Regions from separate parts of the Janthinobacterium sp. 78 genome, predicted to be linked through region 1. Evidence: predicted binding sites of a transcription regulator. Region 1 holds the regulator's gene; each other region holds the start of a gene.
What was found. The regulator HrcA, encoded in region 1, represses chaperone genes, less so after heat shock. The targets are predictions, from matches to a motif close to TTAGCACTCNNNNNNNNNGAGTGCTAA.
Positions count from the first base shown of each region.

Region 2: a site for HrcA is predicted at 3,109-3,135, ahead of rpoH (RNA polymerase sigma factor RpoH). Genes of this name have one in related genera too.
Region 3: a site for HrcA is predicted at 5,204-5,230, ahead of groES (co-chaperone GroES). Genes of this name have one in related genera too.

Region 1 is NZ_QENT01000001.1:6,028,152-6,035,361, forward strand. Features, by position in the region: gene C8C92_RS26515 (CaiB/BaiF CoA-transferase family protein) at 1-21, shown strand, start outside; gene C8C92_RS26520 (barstar family protein) at 135-461, opposite strand; gene dapB (4-hydroxy-tetrahydrodipicolinate reductase) at 470-1,279, opposite strand; gene C8C92_RS26530 (outer membrane protein assembly factor BamE) at 1,299-2,000, opposite strand; gene fur (ferric iron uptake transcriptional regulator) at 2,124-2,555, shown strand; gene hrcA (heat-inducible transcriptional repressor HrcA) at 2,595-3,611, opposite strand; gene C8C92_RS26545 (HAD family hydrolase) at 3,729-4,454, opposite strand; gene C8C92_RS26550 (hypothetical protein) at 4,700-5,302, shown strand; gene C8C92_RS26555 (hypothetical protein) at 5,338-5,919, shown strand; gene mmsB (3-hydroxyisobutyrate dehydrogenase) at 6,107-7,012, opposite strand; gene C8C92_RS26565 (enoyl-CoA hydratase/isomerase family protein) at 7,033-7,210, opposite strand, start outside.
Region 2 is NZ_QENT01000001.1:1,264,943-1,272,152, forward strand. Features, by position in the region: gene C8C92_RS05595 (cytochrome P450) at 1-724, shown strand, start outside; gene C8C92_RS05600 (antibiotic biosynthesis monooxygenase) at 721-1,068, shown strand; gene C8C92_RS05605 (hypothetical protein) at 1,065-1,517, opposite strand; gene C8C92_RS05610 (hypothetical protein) at 1,696-1,962, shown strand; gene rpoH (RNA polymerase sigma factor RpoH) at 2,052-2,951, opposite strand; gene ftsX (permease-like cell division protein FtsX) at 3,364-4,284, opposite strand; gene C8C92_RS05625 (ATP-binding cassette domain-containing protein) at 4,281-5,024, opposite strand; gene ftsY (signal recognition particle-docking protein FtsY) at 5,033-6,091, opposite strand; gene C8C92_RS05635 (MerR family transcriptional regulator) at 6,256-7,210, opposite strand, start outside.
Region 3 is NZ_QENT01000001.1:5,299,028-5,306,237, forward strand. Features, by position in the region: gene ilvD (dihydroxy-acid dehydratase) at 1-538, opposite strand, end outside; gene C8C92_RS23360 (LysR family transcriptional regulator) at 712-1,623, shown strand; gene lgt (prolipoprotein diacylglyceryl transferase) at 1,703-2,533, shown strand; gene C8C92_RS23370 (EVE domain-containing protein) at 2,543-3,007, opposite strand; RNA gene ssrS (6S RNA) at 3,098-3,275, opposite strand; gene C8C92_RS23380 (cell division protein ZapA) at 3,465-3,776, opposite strand; gene C8C92_RS23385 (DUF904 domain-containing protein) at 3,776-4,066, opposite strand; gene C8C92_RS23390 (hypothetical protein) at 4,196-4,942, opposite strand; gene groES (co-chaperone GroES) at 5,469-5,759, shown strand; gene groL (chaperonin GroEL) at 5,810-7,210, shown strand, end outside.

The DNA.
Region 1 (7,210 bases):
CGCGAGCGCAAGGTGGTGTAAATGTTGGTCGTCTGGACGTAGGTCGGATTAGCGCTTGCGCGTAATCCGACTTGCACAGCCAACAATGTTGTCGGATTACGGCCCGCAGGGCCTAATCCGACCTACGATTCTATTCACTTGAGTACCAGCTTCAACGCCGGCTTTTCGCCATAGTCTTCATAGCGTTCATTGATGCCAGCGATACAGAAGGTGATTTCTTCCAGCAAGTCCGGCACTTGCGCCTTCATTGCCTCCGCGTCTTGCACGACGATGTCCAGCACTTCGTTCGGTTTCAAACGGAACTGCGTCATGTTTTCGTCGTCACGCAGATAGCTGAGGCAATCGACCCAGGCATCCATGCTGTTGCCGTAAAACGCGGGGAAACCGAAGGCTGGCACGCATTGGGCGTGAAAGCTCGCTTCGTCGGTGATGTCTTTTCCATTCAGGATGGCAGTGGCCATGATCTTCCTCAGTTCTTCAGCGACAGCACATCCTGCATGTCGAACAGGCCGGTCGGCTTGTCGGCCAGGAAACGCGCGGCGCGCAGCGCGCCGTGGGCGTAGGTGACGCGGCTGCTCGACTTGTGGCTGATCTCGATGCGCTCGCCGATACCGGCAAACAGCACCGTATGGTCGCCGACGATATCGCCGCCGCGGATGGTGGCAAAGCCGATGGTCGACGGATCGCGTTCGCCCGTCACGCCTTCGCGGCCGTACACGGCGCATTCTTTCAAGTCGCGGCCCAGGGCGCCGGCCACCACTTCACCCATTTGCAGGGCGGTGCCCGATGGCGCGTCGACCTTGTGGCGGTGATGCGCTTCGATGATTTCAATGTCGTAGCCTTCGGACAGGCTTTTCGCCGCCAGTTCCAGCAACTTCATGGTGACATTCACGCCCACGCTCATGTTCGGCGCGAACATGATGGCCGTCTTTTCAGCGGCGGCGGCAATGGCCGCCTTGCCCGCGTCATCGAAACCGGTGGTGCCGATGATCATCTTGATGCCATGCTCGGCGCAATACGCCAGATGCTGCAAAGTGCCTTCGGGACGCGTGAAGTCGATCAGGTAATCGGCGCCGGCCAGGCCGGTGGCCAGGTCGGACTCGATCAGCACGCCAGCCGGCTTGCCCAGGAAAGCGGCGGCGTCCTGGCCGACGGACGGTGAACCAGCGCGGTCGAGCGCACCGGCCAGCACGGCGTCGGGGGCGTTGCTGACGGCTTCGATCAGGATATGGCCCATGCGGCCACTGGCGCCAGCGATGGCGATTTTCAGTTCAGTCATTTTATTCTCTTACAACAACTTATTTGGTGGGTTCGGCAGCAGGTGCAGGCTCGGCGGCAGGCGCCGTTGCAGGTGCAACGTCAGGCTTGCTCACAGGAATGGCAGGAGCGGCATCGGCCGGCACGGGCACGGCGCTCGGCGCCACGGGCGACGGCACGGCGGTGGCAGGCACATCGGCCTTGGCGAGCTTGGCGAACGGCGACGGACCGGCGATGCGGTCGATGTATTCTTTCTCGGTCGGCAAGTTGCCGCCTTCGAAACGTGCCACCTTGCCTTCTTTATCAAAGAACACAACCACGCGGCTGCTCGTGGTTTCGCCACTGCCCCGGGCCAGGCGGAATGGATAATCCCAACGGTCGGCATGGAAAATGTCGGTCAGCAACGAGGTGCCGAGGACGAAACGTACCTGATCGCGCGTCATGCCCACTTTCAACTGGGCCAGCATCTCTTCGGAGACAAAGTTGCCTTGTTGAATATCAGGACGATACGGCGAGAAAAACCACATGAATTTTTGCAACGGCGTAATGGTAGTCGTTTGTGCGCCCTGTTCAGGAACCACTTCCTTGCCTTCTTTTTGGCTGGCTGCCGGCTTTTCGCCAAGGATGCCACGGCTGGCGCAGCCGGACATGGCCAGCGCGACACAGACCATGCCTGCCACGACTGGTGCTCGAAATGAAATACGGTGCCAGAGAGATGGCAATACAGCCGGTGTTACGCGCATAAATGACCTCAATTGGATGAACAAAACGCCAGGAGTGACCGGCCTGCCAAAAAATGCATATTTTGGCACTCCCCGACAAAACGCTATATGATAAAGCACCTGACCCACATACGAGCAACAAACATGAGTAACAATCCTAGTGATCTCAAGGCAAGCGGCCTGAAAGCCACCTTGCCACGCCTGAAGATACTCGATATCTTCCAGAGTAGCCCGGTACGCCACCTGACAGCAGAAGACGTCTATAAAATTCTGCTGGCCGACAATATGGATGTCGGTTTGGCAACTGTCTACCGTGTCCTGACCCAGTTTGAACAGGCAGGCTTGCTGAACCGCAACCATTTTGAAACCGGCAAGGCGATTTTCGAACTCAACGAAGGTTCCCACCACGACCATCTGGTGTGCCTCGACTGTGGCCGGGTCGAAGAATTCTTCGACGAAGAGATCGAAATCCGCCAGCAAAAAGTGGCTGAAGAGCGCGGCTTCAAGATCGCCGAACACGCTTTGGCCATCTACGGTAACTGCATCAAGACGGCTTGCCCGCATAAAACCGCCTGACCCACGCTTGCCGCTCCCACGGGGCGGCTGGCAGTACGATTAATGATGGCTGAGTGCGCTCGACAGTAATTTAGCCGTGATGTCGACGATCGGAATGACGCGCTCGTAGGCCATGCGCGTCGGTCCGATCACCCCCAACGTTCCCACGATCTTGCCGTTGACTTCATACGGCGCCGTCACCACGCTCATCTCATCCATCGGCACCAGGTTCGATTCGCCGCCGATGAAAATCTGCACGCCCGTCGCCTTGCTCGACACGTCGAGCAACTGCATCAAGCCCGTTTTTTGCTCGAACATGTCGAACATCTGGCGCAGCGAATGCATATTCGATGACAGATCGCTCACGCTGAGCAAGTTGCGTTCGCCGGAAATCACCATGTCGTCGCTATGGTCGGCCATCGCTTCGCTGCCCGCTTCCACGGCCGCCTGCATCAGGCTGCCCATGTCGTCGCGCAACTGGCGCAGTTCGCCCTGCAGGCGTACGCGCACGGCGTCGAATGACAGGCCGCCATAATTCTGGTTGATATAGTTGGCCGATTGCACCAGTTGCGCCGGCGTGTAATCAGCCTCCGTCAGCAATAAACGGTTCTGCACGTCGCCGCCGGGGGCAACGATGACGAGCAGGATGCGCTTTTCGGACAGGCGCAGGAATTCGATTTGCTGGAACACGGATTCGCGGCGCGGACTGAGCACGACACCGGCAAACTGCGACAGCGACGACAGCATCTGCGCCGCGTTGGCGATGGTTTTTTGCGGCTGCGGCGTCTGCAGGCGCATGCGCGACTCCACCATGTGTTCGTCCAGATGCCGGACGGTCAGCAAGGTGTCGACAAAAATGCGGTAGCCGCGCGGCGTGGGGATGCGTCCGGCCGAGGTGTGCGGACTGGACACATAACCGAGCTCTTCCAGATCGGCCATGATGTTGCGGATCGTGGCCGGCGACAGGTCCAGGCCGGAAATTTTCGACAAGGCGCGCGAACCGACCGGCAGGCCGTCGGCGATATATCGCTCGACCAGGGCTTTCAGCAGTGTTTGGGCACGTGTATCGAGTTGCATGGTGTCTCAGGTAAGCAAATATTCTTTAAACAAACACATTGTTAATCAAGCGGCAACAACAGTGGCCGAACGTGCAGTAACAGCACCTATTATGCACGTTCGCCCGCCCTGCGGCGATCAATCTTCCAGTTGCCCCTGCAGCCACAGCAGCAACTCGTCAAAGTTGCCGCAGATGGCGTCGGGCTGCACGCCGGCGGCCAGGTGGGCATCGCTGCCCTTGCGGTTCATCCAGACGGCACGCATGCCCGCCCCCTGCGCTCCCGTCACGTCGAAATACAGGTCGTCGCCCACATACACGGCTTCATGCGGCGCCACGTCCAGCGCCGCGCAGGCGGCCAGGAAGATGCTGGCGTCGGGCTTGGCCACACCAAACTCGCTGGCGGCGATCGATACCTTGAAATGCTGCGCCAAACCGATAATTTCAAGGTCTGCATTGCCATTCGAGATGGAGCCGAGCAGCATGCGCTGGCGCATCCAGGCCAGGCCAGGCAAGACGTCGTCATACGGCTGGACACGGTTGCGCGCGGCCAGGAAGTGCACGATGGCCTGCTCGACCAGGGCGGGATCCTCGCCGGCAGCTTCGAAGGCCGACAGCAGGCCGGCGCGGCGCAACTCGATCAAATTGCCATGGAAATGCGGTTGCGCATTGAGCATGGCCAGGCGGTGCTGGCGCAGCACCTCGATGGAAAACTGCTGCGCCACCCGGGGCGCATGCGTGGCCAGCCAGTCATGCAGCAGGGTTTCGGCAGCGGCAATCACGGGCGCGATGGGCCACAAGGTATCGTCGAGATCGAACAGGATGGCCTTGGGCGGCACGGCGGGTTTGACAGGGGCAAGAGACATGGGACTCACAATAGGATGCTGCGTCACGCTGCGCAGAGTGTAGCTATTGTCGCACCGATCGCCGCCGCCGGCTTGGCTGCGCCTCCGTGAAATGGGGCCGGGCCAGCGCTTCCCGGCGAAAAATTGTTACAGGGTGATACAAGGCAAGATCATTCGGCTTGCCAGATAGACTAAAATAGGCGCCATTCCAATGCGGCGCCAGCGTCCGCGTTGCGCTACCCAACCTGATTCGTTTTGGAGAATGTATGAAAAAATTGTACCTGCGCTCGATGCTGGCGGCGGCTTGCGCCGTCACACTGGCAGCTTGCGGCGGCAGCGGCGGCAACCTGTATCTGAGTGGCCAAGTCTCCAATCTGGCAAAAGATGGCCTGATTCTGCTGAATGATGGCGAACGTTTGTCCGTTCCTGCAGGCCAGTCCCAGTTTGTATTCACCAAGCTGGTCAAGACCGATGACCGCTACGACATCAGCATCGCGCAGCAGCCAAAGGGCGCCGTGTGCACGATTACCAACGGTGTCGGCAAGGCAACGAGCTATTCCGCAAGCACGGCCGTGGTGAGCTGCGTGACCAATACCTACCCGCTGACCGGCACGATCACGGGCCTGACCGCCGGCGGCTTGCACCTGGTGATGGGCCCCAACGGCATCAGCCCCCTGGCTGGCGCCGACTCCTACACATTCGAAAAGGTCGCTGACGGCGCCCCATACAGTATTTCCATACTGCCTCCACAGCCAACGGGCCTGACGTGCCGCTTCCAGGGTTCCACCAGTGCCGACGGCAGCGATACGGTCGGCACGATGGGCTCTGCCCCCACGACCGCGGCCACACTCGACTGCACGCCGCAGTAATCCTTGCGATCCGTCACCTAATTTTGGAGAAATACATGAAGTTATCCTGCCTGCGCCCACTCGCCGCGCTGCTGCTGACCCTGGGACTGGCCGCTTGCGGCGGCAAGGCCTCGTATGATGTCAGCGGCACCGTCAGCAACTTGAACAACAATGGCCTGATCCTGGCCAATGGCGGAGAAGAGCTGCCGATTGCAGCCGGCCAGACCTCGTTTACCTTTAAAAAGCGCATCGACTATGGCACCGACTACAACATCACCTTCAAGCAACAACCGGCCCATATGACTTGCGGCATCAGTAATGGCTCCGGTTCGGCTGGCCATTACGTCAACATCAGCGCCGCTGTTTCTTGTTCACAAAATACGTATAGCGTGAGCGGCACGATTTCCGGCCTGACGGTAGACGGCTTGGTGCTGATTAACGGTAATGTAACAACCACGGTGGCCAAGGATGCCAAGACCTTTACCATGGTCGGCGCTGTCGCCGATGGTACTACCTATGGCGTCGGCGTCTCCACCCAGCCGAAGGGGCTGCTGTGCGTCGTACAGCCAGGCACAGGCGCTGGCACCATGGGCAGCGCCAACGTCACCACCGTACAGATCGCCTGTAATCCGGCCTGAGGTGCGGGAACGGTAGCCGCCATGCGGCTACCCGGAAGAGATATCACGTAAATATATAATTGATATTACAAAGATAAATTGGAGTTATATGTGGCGATGCAGCATAATGCATCTGTCTCCTCCAACTCTTCCAAGAATTGGATTTAGCCCGCTTTTACCAGCGGGCTTTTTTTTTGCCCAAAATTTCTCAGGCGGCAGGCGTTTGCAAACCAGGCTGCAGCATGTGCACGATGCTGGAGAAATCCTGCTGCGCATAACCGGCTTGCGCATGCATCTGGTACAGCTGGCGCACCAGGCCGCCCAAGGGCGTGGGCGCGTTTGCCGACAATGCCGACTGCTGCGCCAGGCCCAGGTCTTTCAGCATCAGCGCCGTGCCGAAGCCGCCCGTGTAATTGCGCGACGCGGGCGTGCCGTCCATGACACCGGGCCACGGGTTGTACACTTCCAGGGTCCAGTTGCGGCCAGAACTCTTGGCCATGATGTCGGACAACACTTTCGGATCGAGGCCATGCGCCACGCCCAGGTTCAGCGCCTCGGCCGTACCGGCCATCAGAATACCCAGCAGCATGTTGTTGCAAATCTTCGCCACCTGGCCAGCGCCCGCCTCGCCCGCATGGAAGATGTTCTTGCCCATCTTTTCCAGCAAGGGACGCGCCTGCTGCAAGGCCGCCACGCTGCCACCGACGATGAAGGTCAGGGTGCCGGCCGCCGCGCCCGCCGTGCCGCCCGAGACCGGCGCATCGAGCATGGCAAAGCCGCGCTCACTGGCCGCCTGCGCCACCTGGCGCGCCACGTCAGCCGCGATGGTGCTGCAATCGATGAACAAGGCACCGGGCTTGGCCGAGTCGAGCACGCCGCCGGCGCCCAGGTACAGTTCCTGCACGTGCTTGTTGGCTGGCAGCATGGTGATGACGGCGTCGGCCGTCTGCACGGCTGCGCTGGCGGATGCGGCCGCCGTGGCGCCTGCTTCAACCAGCGACGCCACTGCCGCTGGCGCCAGGTCGAACACGGACACATGGAAGCCGGCGGCCACCAGGTTGCGGGCCATCGGCGCGCCCATGTTGCCAAGGCCGATAAAAGCGATATGTTGCATGGTAAAAATCTCCTGTTCTTTTACTGCAGGTCGCGCAAAGGATGGCTATCCCATGGCGCCGTGAAATATTCATTGAGATACGTTGCGCCGACGTCGGCCAGGCTGGCCGGCTGCCATTGCGGCGTATTGTCCTTGTCGATCAGCAAGGCGCGCACGCCTTCGCTAAAGTCTGCGTGGGCACAGCATTGCACGGCAACG
Region 2 (7,210 bases), 4.8 Mb from region 1:
CCAGCTTAACGATGCGATTTTTCAACTGCCCCTGTTCGCCATGGCCGACTTGCTGGGCTTTGCGCCAGCGCAATGGCCGTCGCTGGCCGCCTGGACGCGCGATTTTGTCGCCTGCCTGTCGCCGCTGAGCAATGGTGAACAACTGGCCGGCGCGCAAGTGGCAGCCGACGCCCTGCTGCAAGCTTTTGCCGCCTTGCTGCGCGAGGGCGATGTGAGGCCCGGCAGCCTGCTGGCCAGTATCGTGACAGAGACCGATGCCATGGGGAGCGGCTTGCTGGCCAACCTCGTGGGCTTGCTGTCGCAGACGTGCGATGCCACAGCCGGCTTGTTGGGCAATGCCATCGTGACTTTGCGCGCGCAGCCTGACTTGCTGCCGTCACTGCGCGCCGCCCCTCAGCGATGGCCGGCCCTGTTGCGCGAAGTTAGCCAGCGTGATCCCGCCATCCACAACACGCGCCGCTACACGGCCGATGCCGTGGAAGTGCATGGCGTGCGCGTGCCGGCCGGGCAGATGATCGTCGTCGTGCTGGCCGGCGCTTGCGATGCGGAGTTGGGCTTTGGCCATGGCCGCCACGGTTGTCCGGGCCAGTCCATCGCGCACACCATCGCCACGGCTTGCCTTCAGGCGTGGGCCGATGCGTTGCAACGCATGCCGCTGGCGTGGCGCTACCTGCCGTCGCTGAATGCCCGCATCCCCGTCTTTAGCCCAGGAGAAATGAAATGATTGCCGTGATTTTCGAAGTCTGGCCCAGTGTCGAAGGGCGCCAGCACTATCTGGACCTGGCGGCGTCCCTGCGGCCCTTGCTCGATGAAGTCGATGGGTTCATTTCCATCGAGCGCTTCTGCAGCTTGAGCGAGCCAGGCAAATTGCTGTCGCTATCCTTCTTTCGCGACGAGGCGGCGCTGGCGCAGTGGCGGCAGCTGGAAGCGCACCGCGCGGCGCAGTCGGCCGGCCGGCAGGGCGTATTTGACGATTACCGGCTGCGCATCGCCGCCGTCGTGCGCGATTACAGTATGCTGGACCGCCAACAGGCGCCTGCCGACAGTCGCCAACGTCACAGCGTTTAGCGGGGCAGCGCGCCCTGCGTGATTTTTACTTTGACCCGATACGTGGCCGCGGCCGCGTTGAGGGCGGGCGGCGTGGCCGGGTCGACGTCGAGCAGGGTGAACGTCAGGTGGTTGACGCTGACGGAACTGGCGGCGCCGGGCATGGAGTCGGACAGGACGATGTCGGTGGCACCCGCGCTATTGAGCAAACTGAAGCTGTAGCTGACATAGCCTTTCCACACGCATACGGCGCCCTTGCGGCAGCGGCTGTCGTTGACGCGCTCGAGTTTCAGGGTATCGGTGGCCGTGATGGCGACCTGTTCGCCCGGCGAGAGTACGTGGGTGACGCTGCGCGGCGTGTTTTCCGCGTCGCCGGCGCTGCCGGCCGCGCCGCAGCCAGCCAGTACGGCCAGGCAGGCGATGAGCAGGGGCAGCAGCAGGGTACGACAAGAGTGGTTCAGAGTAGACATGTTTTTCCTTTCAGGTAGAACGTCCCGGGCGTGCTTGTTCGCACGTGGGATAAAATGATAGTAACAAAATGATATTTTTCCGGCGCACTATTGGCGTGCTGCCGATGAATTGATGCGCCGGCCACGCGGCGCGCCGATTACTGCGTAAAATGGCTGTTTTGAAAATCAGGAAACAACCATGAAAAAAACTGCCCTGGCGAAAAGCGATGCCAAGAAACTGATGGGAAAGATGAATGTTCCCGGCGCCGGTGCATTCGGTAAGGAAGCGGTGGTCGTCGACCGCCGCGAGCAGCGCAAGCGCGATCAGGCACTGGGCCTGGTGCCATTCGCCGTCAAGCTGAACAGCGATCTGGTGTTGCAATTGCAGACCCTGGCCAAGGAACGCGATGCGGATCTGAATGAATTGGTCGCCGAGCTGATCACCAAGGGCTTGGCTGCAGCATAAGGGCTGACAATGTTTATCTGTTGATAAATATCATTTGTAAAACTAAAAGGCGCCTTGCGGCGCCTTTTGCATTGCGGCATTGCTTGTGCTTACACCCAGGCGGCCAGCGCGCCCTTCATTTTTTTCAGTGCCGCCACTTCGATCTGGCGGATGCGTTCGGCCGATACGCCGAACTCTTCTGCCAAAGCGTGCAGGGTGGCGCCGGAACCGTCGTCGTTGGCCAGCCAGCGCGCTTCGATGATGCGGCGCGAACGGGCGTCGAGCTTGCTCAAGGCCGTTTCCAGGCCTTCCGATTGCAGACGCGTCACTTGTTCCGCTTCCAGCACCTTGGTCGGCTCGCTTTGCTCCGACGACAGGTAGGCGATCGGCGAAAACTTGTCGTCTTCATCGTCGGTCGGCGATTCCAGGGCGATGTCGCGTCCGCTCAAGCGCGTTTCCATTTCGATCACTTCTTCGCGTTTCACGTCGAGCAGCTTGGCCAGCGCATCGATCTGCTTCGGCGTCATCGCATCGAGGCCCGTCTTGTGGCTGCGCAGGTTGAAGAACAGCTTGCGCTGTGCCTTCGTCGTCGCGACCTTGACCAGGCGCCAGTTTTTCAGGATGTACTCGTGCATCTCGGCTTTCACCCAGTGCATGGCATACGATACCAGGCGCACGCCCTGGTCCGGGTCGAAGCGTTTCACGGCTTTCATCAAGCCGATATTGCCTTCCTGAATCAGGTCGGCGTGCGGCAAGCCATAGCCCAGGTAGCCGCGGGCAATCGAGACCACCAGGCGCAGGTGCGACAGCACCAGTTCTTGCGCGGCGGCCAGGTCATTTTTTTCGCGCAGGCGTGTTGCCAGCGAGATTTCTTCATCGTGGGTCAACATGGGCAGGCGGTTCACGGCCGAGATATAGGCGTCGATATTGCCCAGATTGCCAGTGAACCCGAGGCCCAGCGCATTACTTTTGGTCGGAACCAATGCGGATGTAGCGGACATCATAGTCATGTTTTCTCCCTCGTAGTCTTGCTTTGTTCCAGTTGGCCATGTCACGCGACGTGGCCCGATTGTCTGTTCGTTTTGCGTATGTGGTCTTGCACTTGCAGATCGCGGCACCATCTTCATCTGGCGTCCATGGCGGTTCTGCTGTTGGTATGTCCCTATATTAGCACTCTCTGCTTGAGAGTGCCAATCAGCACATTTAATCGTCCTGATAGCCTAAATGCTATGGCGAATGAATGCTTGATAAATGTGTATGAACGGTGATCTGAACAGCGCTGCAGGCCGCTTCACGACAACGTAGCTAGTCTACGGCCTCTGGCTGAAGCGAACCTTAAGAATACTTGCTAAATATCAAGATAACAGCATTGTGGGGACGCATGGCGGCGCCTGCGGTGCCGCCATGGGAGGGAAGGCAAGGTCAGTTCAGGCGCGCCAGGTGGCGCTGCACGCAGAGGAAGGCGCCGATCAGGCCCAGGCCGGCGCTGACGGCCAGCAAGCCGGCCATCGGCAGCGGCGCCAGCGGCACGAGCTGGAATTCGGACGCATACAGGCGGGCAAACTCGGCAATCGCGGTATTCAGTGGTTGCATGGCCAGCGCCACCGCGCCCAGGGCCAGCGCACCGGCGCACAGGCCCAGCAGGGCGCCCGTGTAATAGAAGGGGCGGTGGATGAAGGTGTCCGTGGCGCCGATCAGTTTCGAGATGCTGATTTCATCGCGCTGCTGCATCACTTGCAGGCGTATGGTATTGAAGACCACGGCGATGACGGCCACGCCCAGGGTAATGGCCAGCAGCAGCAGCACCAGGCGCAGCACGCCCAGCAGGGCCGCCAGGCGCTTGACCCAGGCCGAATCGACTTGCGCCGACTCCACGAATGGCAGGTGGCGCAGCTGCTCCGCCACCGCATCGACATCCTGCGCTTCGCTGGCGCTGCTGAAGGCATCGAGTTTCAGCACATAGCTGTCGGGCAAGGGATTGTCGCCCAGGGTGCTGAGCACGTCGGCCAGGCCGTTCTTGTTTTTCAGGGTATCGAGCGCCTCTTCGCGCGCAATGAAGACGATCTTCGCCTTTTGCGCGCCGACGATCTTGCGCATGGCGCCCGCCAGGGCCACGGCTTGCTCGCGCGGCGTGTCGATCTTCAGGAAAACGCTGATTTCCGGGTCGACCGACATCTGTTCCGACATGGGACGCACATTGTCGAGCATGGTCAAGCCGGCGAACGGCAGCGACAGGGCGATGGCGACGACGAGCACGTTCAACAGGAAGCCGCCTGGCGACTTGCGCAAATGGATCAGCGCCGAACCGAGCGCGAAGCGGTGTTGACGGAACCAGCCTCTCATGCCTGCTCTCCCTGCACATCGTCGGGGCCGGGGGAGGGCGCAAAATCGGGATCGGGCGGCGCGAAGACGGGCGCCTGCGTGGCCTTGTCGATGGCGACCAACTGGCCGTTTTTCAGGTGGATCACGCGGGCGGCGGCGTCGAGCATCTGTTCGTCATGGCTGGAAATGAGGCAGGTCACGCCCACCGAGTGAAACGCTTTCAGGGCGTCGAGCACCTTGTTGGCGCTGGCGCGGTCCAGGTTGGCCGTCGGTTCGTCGGCCAGGATGATCTGTGGCCGGTTGACGATGGCGCGCGCGATGGACACGCGCTGCTGTTCCCCGCCCGACAGCGACAGCGGGCGCGCCATGGCGCGGTCGAGCAGGCCCACCTTATCGAGGGCGGCACGCGCGCGCTGTTCGGCAGCAACTTTATGCGCGCCGACGACGAGCAGCGGCAGCATCACGTTGGCCAGGATGGAGCGGTCGTTGAGTAGTTTTTGCTGCTGGAAGATCAGGCCCATGTTGCGGCGCAGAAAGGGCACGCCGGCTGGCTTGATCTTGGCCATGTCCTGGCCATTGACGATCAGCTTGCCCGAGCTGGGGCGCTCCATGGCGGCGATCATTTTCAGCAGGGTGGACTTGCCGGCGCCGGACGGGCCGGCCAGAAAGACCAGCTCGCCTTTGGCAATGCTCAGCGAAATGTCGCTGAGGGCCACGGCATCGGCGGAGTATTGCTTGGAGACGTGCTGAAATTCAATCATGTATGGGCTTATCCGAGCAGCGCTTCGACAAATTCGGCAGCCACGAAAGGCTGCAAGTCTTCAATTTTCTCACCGATGCCGATGAAATACACGGGGACGGGGCGTACGCGGGCAATCGCCGCCAGCACGCCGCCCTTGGCGGTACCATCGAGCTTGGTGATCACCAGGCCGGTCAATTGCAGGGCATCGTCGAACGCTTTCACTTGCGTGAGGGCATTCTGGCCCGTGTTGCCGTCGATGACGAGCAGGGTTTCATGCGGCGCGCCTTCCATGCCCTTGCCGATCACGCGCTTGATTTTCTTCAACTCTTCCATCAGGTGCAACTGCGTCGGCAAGCGGCCTGCCGTGTCGACCATCACCACGTCGATGCCGCGCGCTTTTGCCGATTGCACGGAGTCGTAGGCCACGGCGGCCGGGTCGCCCGATTCCTGCGAAATGACGGTGACGTTGTTGCGCTCGCCCCAGACCATCAGCTGCTCGCGCGCGGCGGCGCGGAAGGTGTCGCCCGCAGCCAGCAGCACGGACTGGTTATTCGACTGCATGTGCTTGGCCAGCTTGCCGATGGTGGTGGTCTTGCCGGCGCCATTCACGCCGGAAATCATCATCACCAGCGGCTTGTGACGGCCCAGCTCGAAGCGCTTTTCCAGCGGCGAGAGCAGGTCGGTCAGCAGCACTTTCAGCGCTGCCTTGACGGCGGCGGCGTCGAGCAGCTTGTCTTCCTTGACCTTTTTCTTCAATTCCGTGAGCAGGAATTCGGTGGCGTCGATGCCCGCGTCGGACATCAGCAGCGCTGCTTCCAGCTCTTCGTACAGGGCGTCGTCGATCTTCGCGCCGACGAACAGCACGGATAAGGTGTTCGAGGTTTTTGACAGGCCGGCTTTCAGGCGCGTCATCCACGATTTTTTCTCGGGTTCGGCGGCCACGATCACGGGCACGAGTTCGGCTGGCGCGCCGCTCAGGGGCGTAACGGCAGGCTGCGGTGCAGGCGGCGTGGCGGCGGGAAGGACGAGGGGCTCGGCTGGCGCAGCCTCGGGAGCGGTGGGTTTTTTCTTGAAGAAACTAAACATGGATGTGTGGTGGCGGGTGCTGACCTAAGGCCCGGCGGCGCCGGACACTGTGTTACGGGCTATTCTACCAGAGCGCGCCCGGCCCTTCATGCTTTACTGTTCGATTGGCAACATTGCGCGGCTATCCACGGAGATCGCCGCAGTTGCGGCGCTTTCCAGCCGGATCAATGGGTTTGCAGGGCCCGCGCCTGATGGCGGCGGCGCCAGTCGGCGATGCTTTCCTCGACTTGCCGCAAGTCCAGCACATGCAGGAACGCCGGTGGCTGCCTGGTCAGCACGGGGCTGCGTCCGCCAGCCCATAACTCGATGTCTGGCGGCAAGCTTGCATGCAACTGCTGCAGGCTGTCGCGCGTCAGCCGTTGCTTGCTGGCGCTGGAAAACGACAGCGCCACGATGTCGGCACGCTGCGCGCGGGCGGCCGCGACGATGTCCGCCAGCGGTGTTTCCACCCCCAGCGACATGCAATGGGCGCCAGCCGCCGCGCACAGCGCCTCGGCCATCAGCAGCCCCAGGCCATGCCGCTCCTGCGGCAAGGTACTGAGGACGATACGCGGCGTGCGCGTCGACGGGCTGCTTGCCTGCGGCAGGGAAAAAATGGCATGGCGCATCACCGTTTGCAAGGTTTCGCTATACAGATGCTCTTCATACACGGCCAGGTCGCCGCAAGCCCACGCTTCGCCCACCATTCCCGTCAGGGGCGCGATGACGTCGATGGTGAACGCTTTCAAGCCCAGCACGGCCAGCGCCTGGCGCAGGGCGTCGCCCAGTTCCGCCATCTGGTGGCCACGGCACAGGGCCAGGTAGCGTTCGAGCTGGGGTGCCCGGGTTGACGGCGCCGCGCTGCCGGCGTTGGCCAGCTGCTGCAGTTGCACGGTACTGTGTTGCATGATTTTGCCCGGACGAAATCCGAGGTCCAGCAGGCGCTTGACCATGCGCAACTTCTGCACTTGCTCGGCCGGGTAGCTGCGCTCGCCAAAGGCGTCGCGCTGGGGCTGGGGAAAGGCGTAGCGGCGCTCCCACACGCGCAAGGTTTCCTTGGCCAGTCCGGTATCGCGTTCGACATCGCTGATGCTGAAGGCGGAAGTGGGTTGCAGGTCAGTATCCATACCAGGGTGGCTT
Region 3 (7,210 bases), 730 kb from region 1:
CGCTGCTGTCGCCCGCCTTGATCATGGCGTCGACCAGATCGAGCTTGATGATCTTCTGCGTGCCGTTGACCACCTTGACGACCTTGCCCGCTTCCATCGGCCCGCCGGAAATAAACACGACGGGGATGTTGATGCGCATGGCGGCCATCAGCATGCCCGGCGTGATCTTGTCGCAGTTCGAGATGCACACCATGGCATCGGCGCAGTGGGCATTGACCATGTATTCGACGGAGTCGGCGATCAGGTCGCGCGAGGGCAGCGAATACAGCATGCCGCCGTGACCCATGGCGATGCCGTCATCGACGGCGATGGTGTTGAATTCCTTGGCCACGCCGCCGGCCGCCTCGATCTCGCGCGCGACCATCTGCCCCAGGTCTTTCAGGTGCACGTGGCCGGGCACGAATTGGGTGAACGAATTGACGACGGCGATGATCGGCTTGTCGAAGTCGCCGTCCTTCATGCCTGTGGCGCGCCACAGGGCGCGGGCGCCAGCCATGTTGCGGCCGTGGGTGGTGGTGCGGGAGCGGTATTGCGGCATGATGGGGTCCTTCCAAGGATGATTGATGCCTGACTGCGCGGATTGTCTACAAAACCCTGCATGCAGTGGGGGTACGTCAGATTGCCTTGTGCGCGCGCCACTGTCAAATATATGATGCACATGTCTGTGAGTCGTTTGGCATATCACAGCAATCAATCCGCATGGAAACACATATGAATCTTGAGCTGCGCCAGCTGCGCTATTTTGTCACCGTTGCCGAGGAATTGCACTTCGGCCGCGCCGCCGCGCGCCTGCACATGACGCAGCCGCCCCTGTCGCAAACCATCATGGCGCTGGAAGAGCTGCTGGGGGCGCCCCTGTTCGTGCGCACCCGGCGCGAGGTGCAGCTGACGCCGGCAGGCACGGCCCTGCTGCCCGAGGCACGCCGCTTGCTGGCGCAGGCGCTCGATTTGCCCGCGCTGGTACGGCGGGCCGCGCGGGGCGAGGCGGGGCGTCTGAGCCTGGCTTTCGTTTCCTCGGCCGACTACAGCGTGCTGCCGCCATTGCTGCGCGCCTACCAGACGGCCTATCCGCAAGTGCAGATCGCGCTGCAGGAAGCCACCTCCGACTTGCAGCTTGACGAATTGCTGGCCGGGCGCACGGATGCAGGCCTGTTGATCCCGCCCCTGCCCGAGAAGGCGAAGGGAGAGCTCGATTACCTGCCCGTACTGGCCGAAGCGCTGGTGCTGGCCGCGCCGTCCGGCCTCGCCATATTGACTACGCCCGGCCCCGTGCGCCTGCGCGACTTGCCGCCCCTGCCTTTGATCATTTTCCCGCGCGCGATATCGCCCGCCCTGCACGACGCCATCCTCGGCGTGTTCCGCGCGGCCGGCATCACGCCGCAGATCGGCCAGGAAGCGATCCAGATGCAAACCATCGTCAGCCTCGTCTCGGCTGGCATGGGCATCGCGCTTGTGCCACAATCGGTATCGAATCTGATGCGCCCGGGCGTAGAATACAGGCCGCTGCAGGACGCCACGCCGCTGGTGGAAACGGGCCTGGCCTGGCGCCGCGACAATCCGTCCGCCGTGCTGCAAGGTTTCCTGGCGCTGCTGCGCAAGCAGATCAGCGCGACTGCCGATTAAATTAAGTGGCCGCTAAGGCAAAAAACCGCAAGCGCCCCCATACTACGCAACCTTGGCTTTAAACAAAGAAAGAAACCCCATGCTGATCCACCCGATGCCCGACCCGATCGCCATACAAATCGGCCCGCTCGCCGTGCACTGGTACGGCCTGATGTACGTGCTGGCCTTCGCCCTGTTCATTATCCTGGGCAGAGTGCGCATCAAGCAGCCGCACATCGCCGTGCTGGGCTGGAAGAAGGAAGACCTCGATGACATGCTGTTCTACGGCATGCTGGGCGTGGTGATCGGCGGGCGTCTGGGCGAAGTGCTGTTCTACCGCCCCGCATACTTCATGCACAATCCGCTCGAGATCTTCATGGTCTGGCATGGCGGCATGTCCTTCCATGGCGGCTTCCTCGGCGTCATCCTGGCCATGTATCTGTGGAGCCGCAAGGCGGGACGTAACCTGTTCGACGTGCTCGACTTCATCGCCCCGCTGGTGCCGCTCGGTTATGCGGCCGGCCGCCTGGGCAACTTCATCAATGCAGAACTGCCGGGCCGCATTGCGCCGGACACCCTGCCGTGGGCCATGCAGTGGCCGGGCATTCCGTATCCCGTGCACCCGTCGCCCCTCTACCAGATGCTGGTCGACGGCATTTTGGTGTTCATCATCCTGTGGCTGTATGCGCGCAAGCAGCGCCCGCGCATGGCCGTGGGCGCCATGTTCACCCTGCTGTACGGCTGCGCGCGCTTCTTCACGGAATACTTCCGCACGCCGGACTGGGAAGTCGTGTGGCTGGGCGTGCCGATCACCTCGGGCCAGATGCTGTCGCTGCCGATGATCGTCGGCGCCATCGCGCTGCTGGTATGGGCATACAAAAGCCAGGTGATGGGCACCCCGCCCACCAAGTCGCGCGTGGCGGACGCCTGATCGGCTGCCCTAGGCCTTCAACCTGCTGGTAATCACCGTCCATTGCGCCGGCGTCACCGGCGTGATGGACAAACGGCTGCCCTTCTTCAACAGCAGCATGTCTTCCAGCTCCGGCATCTGGCGCATCTCGGACAGGGGCAGCAGCGCCGTCTTCTTCACGCCGCGCACGTCGACGCTGATCCAGCGCGGCTGTTCAAGCGTCGCCTTCGGGTCGAAATACTTGCCCCCCTCTTCAAACTGGCTGTGATCGGGATACGCGCCGCTGGCCACTTCGGCCACGCCCGCCACGCCCGGTTGCGGGCAGCTGGAATGATAAAACAGCACGCCATCGCCCGGCCGCATGCCATCGCGCATGAAGTTGCGCGCCTGGTAGTTGCGCACGCCGAACCACGGCATGGTGTGCTGCGGCGCGGCCATCAGGTCGTCGATGCTTACTTCATCGGGTTCGGATTTCATCAGCCAATATTGTTTCATCTAGACTCCGTGTGAAAGCGACAGACGTAAAAAAACGGTTGCGCATGATGCGGCAACCGTTTTCAGTTGTACTTACAAATGCAATGCAAATTAGGCCCCGCCTGTGCCGCTATGCCGGCATCCCGAACCAAACGGTTCAAGGTGGTCACGTTAGTTCAATTTCGGGTTCGTCGAACGAGCGACGCTCACTCCCATCAAACAAAATTCGCAACCGATGCGCATAAATGGTTCAAGGAATATATGGCAATCGCGAACACCGCAGGGTAGACCCAAGTTTACTCCTTTGCTCGCGCATCGCAAAGACAAATCGTACTGTGTCCGCTTAAAATCCAATTAATAACACCGAACAAAACCGTAGCGAGCGGAAGTGAATTGTGGTCGAGAAGCGCAACTGTGCGAATGCACAGAGAGCATCGCAGGCCGCAAGTCGCGACGCGCAGCAGGTTTGGTTCGGTGTTTAAAAAAGGTTTTCCTGGGGCGTCAATGCGCTATCCAATACCGTGTGCATGGCCGAGATTTTCTGCTTCACTTCGAGGATCGTCAACTCCGACAGCGGACCTTGCGGCGACTTCACGGAGAGGAATTCGGCGGCTACGCCTAGGGCGGCCAGCACGGCGATGCGGTCATTGCCCTTGACCTTGCCCGCGTCGCGGATGGCTTTCATTTTACTATCGAGATAGATTGCCGCTTCGCGCAGTGCGCGCTCTTCACCGTCGCGGCACACCATGCTGTAGGACTGGCCCATGATATTGACATCGACACGCGGCATTACGCTTCCTTCTCGTTCTCGGCAATATAGGCACCCGCTTCCGAAGCGGCTTGCTCCAGGCCAGCTTGCACCAGTTCGGGAATTTTTTCCAGCAACGCTTCCACCCGCTCCTGCGCCTCGCGCATGCGCTGCACATACAGGGCGTTCTCGGCGGCCAGCGCGGCATTGTCCTTGCGCAGTTGCGCGTTTTCACGGCGCAGCGCATGGGTCATTTCGGCCAGCAGGCCTATTTTGTCGGATAATTCGTTGAATTCGGAAATCATCCCGCCACTATAGGGCGGACGCTCCATGGGCGTCAATCGAATCACGCCGCTGTCACACATATTTACATCAATGCAGGGCAGTTGGCGGACAATACAGGCTTTTTCCGGCGCTTTTCGCCAAGTGCGCGCATCTGCCGGCGCCGCGATGGCAGCGTTTTACTCGTCGACGTAATCGGCTTCGATATCGAGTCCGCCATAGCGGTTTTCGCACGAGCGGCGCACCAGCGTCTGTTGTCCGCCCTTGCCGTCAAGCACCATCGTCAAATCGCGGCAAGTACGGCGGTAGCTGCCAGGTTTGGCGTCCGTGCCCGAGGGCGTCAGGCGCACTGCCAGCGGTACTGCATTGCCCAACCCCTTGTTGCTCCACTGGCGCGTCTTGCCATCCTCTTCATCTTTCAAAGTGCGCACGGCGGCCGTCAGCAAGGCTTGCTGTTCCTTGGCATTCAGCTTGGCGATGGTGACGTCGGACAGGAAAGGCGGATACACGGCGGGCGCCGGGTCCTTGCCCTGCACGTCCCACTTGCCGCTGTTTTGCGAACAGGTGCGCCGGCTCAGGTCTTGCGACTTGCCGCCCGCCGTGACGACGAATTTCAGGTCGCGGCAGATGTGTGCCTTCAGGCTGTGTTCCGTCATGCCGGAGTTGCTGAAGTTATACGTGACTTTCACCAGCACGCCACTGTCGCCGCCGTTGTCCCACACATGCGCTTCCTGGTCGTCGTCGTCCTTGTTGAGGTCGTTGAACAAATCGCCCAGCAGCCTCTCTTTTTCCTGCGGCGTCAGGGTGGCCACGGTGATCTCGTCGGCGATGCTGGGCGTGTGCGCGGCGGCATTGCCCAGGCAGGCAAAACCGAGGACGGCGGCGCCCAGTAGGCGCAGGGCGGGACGGGAAAGAGTCGATGGCATGGTGAGTGAGCTTTCAGGTGCGAATGGCGATATTGATATGCAATTCTAATCATCTTATCAAAGTCCATAGTAAAACTCTGTTTCCTGTGCGTACAGGAACGCCGTCCGCCCGGAGGGCATGCTAGAGTCGCTGATGTTGCTGACGCCCGGGAGCGAGGCTTGCGTTTGCGCAAACCCTGCGTAAATGCAGGCTGCGCGGAACGTCTAAGCTTATCTTCCCGGAGAATAAGCCCTTGAATAAGCCCCCTACCGTCCCTATAATTAGCACTCGTTAGTAGAGAGTGCTAACAAACTCTTTCGTAGCAATCCTCAGGACTGATGGTGCATGCCGGACAACAGCAGGGAACGCTACGCGGCGGGCGACGCCGCGATGCACCACTGCTCAAGCCGACACGCACCGATGCCATGGGGTTTGCTTGACCGTTGCGGGCTGCTTTCAACGGCGGTCACTGAAAGCAGGTCTGGCGCTGTGCCGGACATGTATTCATTTAGCAACACTTATCCATTGAACTTTAAGGAGTTTTGTATGAATCTGCGCCCATTGAACGATCGCGTCATCGTCAAACGCCTCGACCAGGAAACCAAAACTGCGTCCGGCCTCATCATTCCTGATGCAGCTGCTGAAAAACCGGATCAAGGCGAAGTCCTTGCCGTAGGCAATGGCAAGATTCTCGACGACGGCAAAGTCCGTCCTCTGGATGTCAAAGTGGGCGACCGCGTCCTGTTCGGCAAGTACGCCGGCCAAACCGTCAAAGTTGACGGCGATGAGCTGCTGGTCATGCGCGAAGAAGACATCATGGCGATCGTCGTCAAGTAATTGTTTCCACGTTGTAGACAGATACATCCCGAAACTCAGGAGAATTGAACATGGCAGCTAAAGAAGTAGTATTCGGCGACGCAGCGCGCGCCAAGATGGTCGAAGGCGTCAATATCCTCGCCAACGCAGTCAAAGTAACGCTGGGCCCGAAAGGCCGCAACGTCGTACTGGAGCGCTCGTTCGGCGCCCCTACCGTCACCAAGGATGGTGTGTCGGTAGCGAAAGAAGTTGAACTCAAAGACAAGCTCATGAACATGGGCGCGCAAATGGTCAAGGAAGTTGCTTCCCGCACCAGCGACAACGCCGGCGACGGCACCACCACCGCCACCGTGCTGGCACAAGCCATCGTGCGCGAAGGCATGAAGTTCGTTGCCGCCGGCATGAACCCGATGGACCTGAAGCGCGGTATCGACAAAGCAGTTGCTGCGACCGTCGAAGAACTGGCGAAAATCGCCCGTCCTTGCACCACGACCAAAGAAATCGCCCAAGTTGGCGCGATCTCGGCGAACTCGGACTACTCGATCGGCGAGCGTATCGCTGAAGCGATGGAAAAAGTCGGCAAAGAAGGCGTCATCACCGTGGAAGACGGCAAGTCGCTGAACGACGAGCTGGACATCGTTGAAGGCATGCAGTTCGACCGCGGCTACCTGTCGCCATACTTCATCAACAACCCAGAGAAACAAGTTGCCGTACTGGACAGCCCATTCGTCCTGCTGTGCGACAAGAAAATCTCGAACATCCGTGACCTGCTGCCGGTACTGGAACAAGTCGCCAAAGCTGGCCGTCCACTGCTGATCATCGCAGAAGACATCGAAGGCGAAGCGCTGGCCACCCTGGTTGTGAACAACATCCGCGGCATCCTGAAAACGTGCGCAGTGAAAGCACCTGGCTTCGGCGACCGCCGCAAAGCCATGCTGGAAGACATCGCTGTCCTGACCGGCGGCCAGGTGATCGCTGAAGAAGTCGGCCTGACCCTGGAAAAAGTGACCCTGGCCGAACTGGGCCAGGCGAAACGCATCGAAGTGGGCAAGGAAAACACCATCGTCATCGATGGCGCCGGCGAAGCAGCATCGATCGAAGCACGCGTAAAACAAGTGCGTGTACAGATCGAAGAAGCGACCTCGGACTACGACCGTGAAAAACTGCAAGAGCGCGTCGCCAAACTGGCTGGCGGCGTTGCCGTGATCAAGGTTGGCGCAGCCACCGAAGTCGAAATGAAAGAAAAGAAAGCCCGCGTTGAAGATGCACTGCACGCGACCCGCGCTGCCGTGGAAGAAGGCATCGTGCCAGGCGGCGGCGTAGCCCTGCTGCGCGCACGCGCCAACATCACGGTCAAGGGCGACAATCCTGATCAAGATGCCGGTATCAAGATCGTCCTGCGCGCAATGGAAGAGCCACTGCGCATGATCGTGCAAAACGCTGGCGAAGAAGCTTCGGTCGTCGTGGCAGCC